2 regions of the Brevibacillus sp. Leaf182 genome follow, and region 1 is predicted to be linked to the other one. Evidence: riboswitches for the same ligand, from Rfam matches in the RefSeq annotation. Region 1 holds a riboswitch; the other holds the start of a gene.
What was found. A riboswitch is a leader RNA that binds a small molecule or an ion and turns the genes downstream of it on or off. The one in region 1 is predicted to bind FMN.
Positions count from the first base shown of each region.

Region 2: linked by a shared signal. The riboswitch ahead of ASG16_RS10490 (ECF transporter S component) and the one ahead of ribD (bifunctional diaminohydroxyphosphoribosylaminopyrimidine deaminase/5-amino-6-(5-phosphoribosylamino)uracil reductase RibD) in region 1 are both predicted to bind FMN.

Region 1 covers NZ_LMPN02000018.1:42,107-46,465, reverse strand. The annotation lists gene ASG16_RS07995 (hypothetical protein) at 1-361, shown strand, start outside; gene ASG16_RS07990 (YdbC family protein) at 447-989, shown strand; gene ASG16_RS07985 (HAD family hydrolase) at 986-1,654, shown strand; FMN riboswitch at 1,722-1,869, shown strand; FMN riboswitch at 1,982-2,126, shown strand; gene ribD (bifunctional diaminohydroxyphosphoribosylaminopyrimidine deaminase/5-amino-6-(5-phosphoribosylamino)uracil reductase RibD) at 2,262-3,368, shown strand; gene ASG16_RS07975 (riboflavin synthase) at 3,388-4,044, shown strand; gene ASG16_RS07970 (bifunctional 3,4-dihydroxy-2-butanone-4-phosphate synthase/GTP cyclohydrolase II) at 4,061-4,359, shown strand, end outside.
Region 2 covers NZ_LMPN02000020.1:10,428-14,786, forward strand. The annotation lists gene ASG16_RS10480 (HAD family hydrolase) at 1-25, shown strand, start outside; gene proS (proline--tRNA ligase) at 78-1,544, opposite strand; gene ASG16_RS10490 (ECF transporter S component) at 1,858-2,469, opposite strand; FMN riboswitch at 2,704-2,858, opposite strand; gene ASG16_RS10495 (ABC transporter permease) at 3,186-3,983, opposite strand; gene ASG16_RS10500 (ABC transporter permease) at 3,992-4,359, opposite strand, start outside.

The DNA.
Region 1 (4,359 bases):
TACAGATAAAGAGGGTTTACAATTACCTTTCGAAAAGTTCAATGCAACAAAAATGAATATTCCAGAAAAAGAAGTGAATGCTTGGGTGTTTGCAAACGAAAAAGAGATCGTTACGATTACTGTATATAAACGCTTTTCGTTTACACCCAGTTCTGATCGAGAAACGGTCTTATTAAAAAATGGGAACGAAGCATATATAGGTAAGGATCATCTGAATAATAACTACTTGTATTACTTTGATACTGAAAAGATAATTGTTGTTTCAGGTAATGTAGCCAAGCAGAAATTTATTGATGCAGCAAATTCTTTACCCCCTGTTACTTCTGCATTGTTTCCTAGCCCGAAGAAAAAGGAACAATAAAGGAAAATCCGTAGTGTGTGGAGAAGAGCGACAGTGTAGAACTGTCGCTCTTCCTTTTTTGTAAAAGATCGTAGGAGGCTTGGAAATGCTGATCAAATGGATTACATGTAAAGTAACAGAAAATCAGAAGCAATCGTTTTCCCATGCCCAAGCGAAATGGAGATCATTAGAGGACATAAAAGGCTTTCTGGGACAAGTCGGAGGGTGGAATCAGCATCAGCCGTTGGAAGCTTGTATTCTTACTGTTTGGGAGAGTAGAGAGCACTATCAATCTTTCATGGAGAAGGATCACGATCCTATTTTTCATCAGACAGGGCAGAGCCAGACATATGAAGCCATTTCTGTACAGCTTTTCTCGAAGCTCACAGACAGCGACGATCGTCAGTTGCTGGATGGACTAGAGAGCGCTCAAGTTCTTCGCGTAGTCTGTGGAAGCGAAAACAACGTACTCGCAAAAGCTGGGGCAGAGCCGGGAGGGATCGTTGGACAAAGCCTGAAGGATAGCCAGCAATATATAGCGGCGACTTTGTGGAATAATGATCAGCTCGCACCGACGGGCGACGCTCAAGCCTACACCGTTGCTCTAGAACAGACATGGCGAGTTGTTAAAAAAGGAGACCACAAATGAGTAAATCCTATACAAAAGGCATTATTTTCGATATGGACAACACCTTATTGCAATCCAGGATCAACTTTGCCGAGATGAAGAGGGCCATTTTTCAGCTATGGGTGGATAATGGGATCGTTTCTCCAACACTTGAGTGGGAGAAGTATACCGCATCACAGCTCATTGAGATTGGCAGAAAATCGGAGCAGATGACGAGTGAATTGGAACAAGCTATGTGGGAAGCAGTAACCGCGATTGAGAAGGAAGGCATGCATGGAGCTGTATTGGAGAAGCATGCGGTGGAAGTGCTGGATCGCTTGAAAGAGAACTACTATTTGTATATCCTGACCAACAACGCCTACGCCGCGGCAGAGGAGGCTTTGAACGGGACGGGAATCGCTCCCTACTTTGACGAAATCGTAGCTCGCGAACAAATGACGACCTTGAAGCCATCACCATCGGGCATTCACTATATTCGCAGCCGCAAGCCGGATTGGCCTGTTTCAGCTTGGACGATGATCGGGGATTCCTGGATCGATGGAAAGGCGGCCTGCGACGGACAAGTCGCTTTTATTGCCTATCAAGGGAACGAGCAGGACATGGAGCAAAATGGTGTTGTGCCAAAGGCGTACATAAGTGATTTGAAAGAACTCCTGACCGTCCTCGAAGAGTGCGAGCAAAGGTAAAGTGCACTTCTCCCATAAATGATTACAGACAATAGTGAAAAATATGCTATACTTTGCGTAACTGAATACCAGCCTTCAGGGTAGGGTGCAATTCCCGACCGGCGGTAATGACGAACGCACGTCTGAGCCCGCGACTCGCTATCGTAGCAGTTGATAGCGACTGACTTGGTGCAAATCCAAGGCCGACGGTACAGTCCGGATGGGAGAAGGTATTTGGAACGGCCTATTTCGCTGTTTTTTTCAAAAAAACAGTAGAAGCTAGGCTTCTTTCTGAACGCCCTGAGCATAATATTCATGGGCGTTTTTATTTTTATAAAACTTCATAGCGACAATCTTCAGGGCAAGGTGAAATTCCTGACCGGCGGTAATGGCGTACGCACGTCTGAGCCCGCGACTCGCTGACCACACTTACAGCGACTGATCTGGTGAAAACCCAGAGCCGACGGTACAGTCCGGATGGAAGAAGATTTTGTGCTTTCTTCATTTGTTTTTTTGTGAAAAAACGGATGAGGTAAGGCTTCTTTCCCTATGCCCTGAAACGTTTTGAGGTTTCAAGGGCTTTTTGCGTTGTGCTTGGCTGGAATGATGGAACAGAAAGGAGTGCGGTATGGAACAGGACAGCAAGTACATGGATCTGGCGCTGGAAATGGCACGATCGGCACGAGGCCAAACCAGCCCGAATCCCATGGTCGGAGCTGTGATTGTGAAGGATGGAACCATCGTGGGAATGGGAGCCCATCTGCGGGCAGGAGAACCCCATGCTGAGGTACACGCACTGCGGATGGCTGGGGAAAAAGCGCAAGGTGCGACCGCGTACGTGACGCTGGAGCCTTGCAGTCACTACGGAAAAACACCGCCGTGTGCAGAGGCGTTGATCGCAGCCGGTGTACGTCGTGTCGTTGTAGCGACGCTCGACCCGAATCCACTGGTGGCAGGAAGAGGAATCGAGATGCTACGGGCAGCAGGGCTGGAAGTAGCTGTGGGCGTGAGAGAAGAAGAAGCGAGGGCGCTCAATGAAGTCTTTTTCCATTACATCCAGACCAGACGTCCATTTGTGACGGTAAAGATGGCCAGTACATTGGACGGGAAAATCGCTTCGTTCACGGGACACAGTCGGTGGATTACTGGAGCAGAGGCTCGGGCAGAGGTGCATGAACTGCGCAGGCAGCACGATGCCATCCTCGTTGGGGTTGGGACGATTCTCGCGGATGACCCGCTGTTGACGGCGCGCCAGGAAGAGCAGCGTTTTGGAAGCCAGCCAGTTCGCGTGATTTTGGACAGTCATTTACGTACGCCGCTGGATGCCCGTGTCGTCCAGAATGCAGATGCGAAGACGTGGATCTTTACGACAGATGCAGCCCCAAGGGAAAAGCAGGAGCTGCTTGCGGCAAGAGGTGTAAAGGTCATCACAACGGATGCACCCATTCGCGTGGAAAAGGTGCTGCGTACGTTGGGAGAGCTGGGGATTACCTCGTTGCTTGTGGAAGGCGGGCAAGAAGTAAACGGCTCCTTTTTGCAGGCGAGAGCGATTCAAAAGGTCGTGAGCCATATCGCACTAAAGCTGATCGGGGGAAGCGGCGCGCCTTCGCCATTCGGTGGTCAAGGCTTTGCGACGATGGGAGAAGCGATACCGTTGACAAATGTCACGATCACTCCGATGGGGAAAGGTGATGTACAGATCATCGGGTACCCACAATGGGAGAAACAGGCGTAGCAAGTGAGGAGGAGAGAGCATGTTCACGGGACTGGTCGAAGAATTGGGCGTGTTGGAAGCAATTCAAGGGAACGAGCAGGCGAGTCGACTGGTCATCCGCGCTCAGCAGGTACTCGAAGGGGTGAAGCTCGGGGACAGTATCTCGGTCAATGGCATTTGCCTTACGGTTACTTCTTATACGAATCGTCAGTTTAGCGTCGATGTGATGCCAGAGACAATGAACAAGACGAGCTTGCGGAAATTACGAAGCGGACAGCGAGTGAATCTGGAGAGAGCAATGCGGCTGGGGGACCGTTTTGGCGGGCATATCGTCTCCGGACATATAGACGGGACCGGAATAGTTGCTTCACGAGAGGTGAATGCGAATGCAGTCGTGTTTCGGATTGAGGCCAAACCGCAGTTGTTGAAGTACGTCATTGCCCGAGGATCGATTTGCATAGATGGCATCAGTCTCACCGTGGTGGACGTAAACGATAACGGTTTTACCGTTTCGATCATTCCGCATACGCTGGCGAATACGAGTCTTGCAGACAGACGACCTGGGGACTTGGTGAATCTCGAAACAGATGTCATCGGCAAATATGTGGAGCGTTTGTTAGGGTATCAAAATCATGGCGGTACAGAAAAATCTGGCGGGCTCAGTCTAGCCTTTTTGCAGGAAAATGGCTTCGCGTGAGTAGGAGGGAGAAAGTATGTTTCATCGCATAGAAGAGGCATTGGAAGATTTGCGTCAGGGCAAGGCAGTCATCGTGGTAGATGATGAGGATCGGGAAAACGAAGGAGATTTTGTCTGCATGGCCGAAGCGGCTACGCCTGAAATGATCAACTTCATGGTCACACATGGCAGGGGACTCGTTTGCGTACCGGTGACAGAAGAGCACGCGACTCGCTTGCAGCTCCATCCGATGGTAAATGCCAATACAGACAAGCAAGGAACGGCTTTTACCGTGTCCATCGATGAAGGGTGTACACACACAGGGATATCCGCTCA
Region 2 (4,359 bases), on a different contig from region 1:
TACCGATTGGATACTCGGACGCTAGATGAACAAAGGGTGTGCCCTGCCGCCGAAGCGTGGACACACCCTTTGTTTGATTAATAAGCCCGACCGAACCAGACGCTATGCTGTGACTCTTTGCCGCAGCAAATGCAGACTTTCTTTTTTACAGGAGGCTCAAACGGGATGTTGCGAGAGGTGAACTTAGTTTCCTCTTTGATCTTCGATTCACAAGCATCATCCCCACACCAGCCAGCTAACACCCATCCACTCGTTTTATTGTCGCTCTCGTTTTTGGCAATATGAGCGGATAGCTGCTCCAGTGTATCAATCCCCAAATGTGAGTTTTCATCACGGAAGGCTAGTGCTTTTTGGAACATATTTTGCTGAATCTCTTCCAACAGTTGAACAACTGTCTGCGCGATACCTTCAAGTGAAACCGTCACCTTCTCCCCTGTATCACGACGAGCCAGAATTACTTGACCATTTTCCACGTCACGCGGGCCGAGCTCCAGACGCAGAGGAACCCCGCGCATTTCCCACTCATTGAACTTCCAGCCTGGTGTTTCTTCCCGAAGATCAGCACGGACACGCACTCCTGCGGCCTTGATCTCGTCAAAGAGAGGATCAAACGCCTCCATTACTTTCTCTCGCAGCTTCATCGGACCGACTGGAATCATGATAACCTGTGTCGGAGCCATGCGAGGCGGCAACACTAGACCGCGGTCATCGCCATGCACCATGATCATTGAACCAATCAGTCGCGTAGAGGTTCCCCATGATGTGGTGTGAACGTACTTGAACTGATTGTCACGATCCAAAAACTTGATTTCAAAGCCGCGCGCGAATTTATCGCCCAAATAGTGTGAGGTGCCCGCTTGCACTGCTTTGCCATCCTTCATCATCGCTTCAATGGAATACGTGTCAACAGCACCAGCAAAGCGTTCACTCGGTGTTTTTTGTCCCTTCCAAACCGGAATAGCCAGCTCCTGCTCGACGACCTCTCGATAAATCTCCAGCATTTGCATCGTTTCCTGACGAGCTTCCTCCTCTGTCGCATGCGCCGTGTGGCCTTCCTGCCAGAGAAATTCTGATGTCCGCAAGAACGGCATCGTCCGCTTTTCCCAACGAAAAACGTTTGCCCATTGGTTGATTAATACAGGTAGGTCACGGTAGCTTTGAATCCATTGGCTGTACATATGTCCGATGATCGTCTCGGAGGTTGGACGTAGCGCGAGCTTTTCCTCTAGCGGCTCTCCCCCAGCCTCTGTTACCCAAGGCAGCTCCGGATTGAAGCCCTCGATATGCTCTTTTTCTTTTTGAAAGAAGGACTCGGGGATCAGCATCGGGAAATAGGCATTGCGATGCCCTGTCTCCTTGAAGCGCTTATTCATCGCCTCTTGAATTCGCTCCCATAGTTCAAAGCCATCTGGCTTAAACACGATGCAGCCGCGTACCGGTGTGTAGTCCATCAAATCCGCCTTTTTAATGGCATCGATGTACCAACGCGAAAAATCCTCCGATTGCGGTGTAATTTCTTTTACAAACGCTTTGTCCTCTTTCATCCGTCTACGCTCCTTTTTGTTCTTACGTAAAATGCAAAAAATCCCCCATCCCAAAAAGGGACGGAGGATTAACTTCCGCGGTACCACCCTGATTGACTACAGCAGACGCCATAGTCCTCTCGATAACCCGATAACGGTGGGCATCCGGCTTAGCTCTTCACCAGCAGCTTCAGGATGGGGTGCAGGTATCCTTTACGTATCAGCCTTCCAGACTAGGGCCGACTCTCTGTCACGGGGGAATAGCTGCGGGTCCTTTCATAGCCTTTTGTGACTATCTATTACCTAAACATATTAGCGAGTCACATCGTGGTTGTCAATTGTTGGTACGCGCAGCGATTCTCGAGCCGAGCTTCACGTAGATCGGATACGCGACCACTGAAATCATAACACCTTTGAAGAGATTGAACGGGACGATTCCGTACAGAACCAATGACCAGATACTTGTCGCATTGAACATGGTCAAGAGCTGTTCAATCGGCATTTGATAAAGCACAGCGTACGCAGGCAACAGCACATAAGCATTTGCAATAGCCATGACAATCGTCATCAAAATCGTTCCCAGAGCGAGACCAGTCAGGAAGCCTTTTTTGCCTTGACCGAGACGCTGCATGTAGACAGCCGCAAAAATAAAGCTTGATCCTGCTACAACGTTTGCGAGCTCACCGATCAACAGACCGTCTGTATTTTTAAAGAGCATGTGCAGTGTATTTTTCAGAACCTCGATAATAACACCAGCTACTGGTCCGTACATGAGTCCCCCAATTAATGCGGGGAGTGTACTGAAGTCGAGCTTTAAAAAGCTTGGCATGAGCGGTACGGGAACCTCGAGATACTGCAAAATAAATGCAACGGCCGCCAGCATGGGAATCGTCACCAGCTTTTGGGTTGCACGTGTGCGCGAAGAATGCAGCGCTGTTTCTTTCATGTTTACCATCTCCTCATTTTTCTACTCCTTCTTGAGGAATGGCAACAGTCGTTGTAAGCTCACACGTCTTGTTACACAAACAGAATAAACCCTGTGGCTATAAGTTCCACAGGGCATTTGCAAGCGTATGACAAAACCGTGCGCAAATAAAAGGTACAAGAAACAAGAGGGCTGGCCTCTATGTTCTCATCCCGTTTGCACAGGCAAACAAGCACGTGTGATAAACGTACTGTCGTCATCCTTCTCCCATCCAGACTGTACTGTCGGCTCTGGAATCACACCAGATCCTGCACTCCGTCGCTACTTACAGCTCGGGAGGCTCGCGGGCTTAACATGCACAAAGCATGATCACCGCCGGTCGGGAATTTCACCCTGCCCCGAAGGAATGTGTAGTTGTATACAGCATATTATACTGCTGTTTTTTGATTTGACAATAGAGGAAACTGCCAAAGCGACACTTCTTGTTTATTTTTCCGATTTGTTTAGTAGGGATATTGGTCTTCGGCTTGGTTGTTACCTTGACCAAAAAGAAATAGACCGCCCTTGAGTTGACAGCTCTGCGGTCTATTTCACAACATAGTATTGAGCCGCCCCCTTTAGGGGAAGCGCCTATTGTACCGACCGTTCCGGTTGCCGCCGGGACGGTCTTTTTTTACCTTATGCTTTTCGATCTCGTTACATCCAATATTACCACAACGACTTCGGATTATAAATCATCAAGACCCCGCTCCCCGATACTTCGTGACTCCCCAGTTCCAGACTAACAGCCCAATCCCGAAGAAAATAACAGCCACTACCGGCGTCATTGCCGCATATGTGTACCAGACTTCCTTGCGCAAAAAGTATGCCGCCGGATAAACACCTACGAAGGCAAACGGCAGCACGTAGGTGAGCACAAAGCGTATAGCCTTGTTGTACACGTCTACCGGATAGCGCCCATATTGCTGGATGTTGTAAATCATCGGGGCAATCCCTGTCCGCGAGTCGGAAAAGAAGCTAACCGCAGCAATCGCGGTATACACGCCACCGTAAATCAATGCCCCGCTGATCGAGAGCCCGATAAAGATGAACACGTCGTACCAGTAAAACGACAAATCGAGTTGAATGGCAGCATACCCCATGATGATGATCCCGGTTATGACTCCAAAAATGCGGTCTGGCGCAATCGACTCGAGACACACCTGTGCCAGATTGTGAATCGGTCTCGTCAGGATGCGATCCATCTCGCCTCGGATAATATACCGTTCGTTGAAGTCCCAAAAACCGAAGAACATCGAGAACAACGCGTATGGAACCAAAAAGAAACCATAGATAAAGATAATCTCGTCACGCGTCCAATCCCCCATCAGCGGAACATGCGTGAACACGACAATAATAAAGATGAGATTGATCAGCTCAGAAACCAGATTGGACACAAAATCCCCGAGAAAATCCGTTCGATAGGCAAGTCTCGTCTTGAAGTACTGGCTCAGGTAGTCGGCAAAGATACTGAAAATATGTTTCATGTTTTGCATGCTCTACTCTACCCTCCTTGCACAACCAGCTTGTTGCGGGCAAGACGCCACATCACCAAGATGGGAACCAGTATGACAAACATCCAGATGACCTGAAAACCGATCAATTCCCAGGAACGTTCCGTTGTAATCGCACCTGTGAAGATCAGGCTCGGATAATAGTTGACCGCCTGAAATGGAAGATACCCCATTGCCGTTTGCGCCCATCCCGGGAAAAAGCTGATCGGCAGCACGAGACCAGACAACAGATCCACCACGACTCGCTTGGCTCGCATCATGCCATCGTTTCGGAACAAGAAGAAAGTCAGCAAGCCTGTTACCAGATTAATTTGTGTATTGATCAAAAACGCACACATCAAGCTGATCAAATACAGCC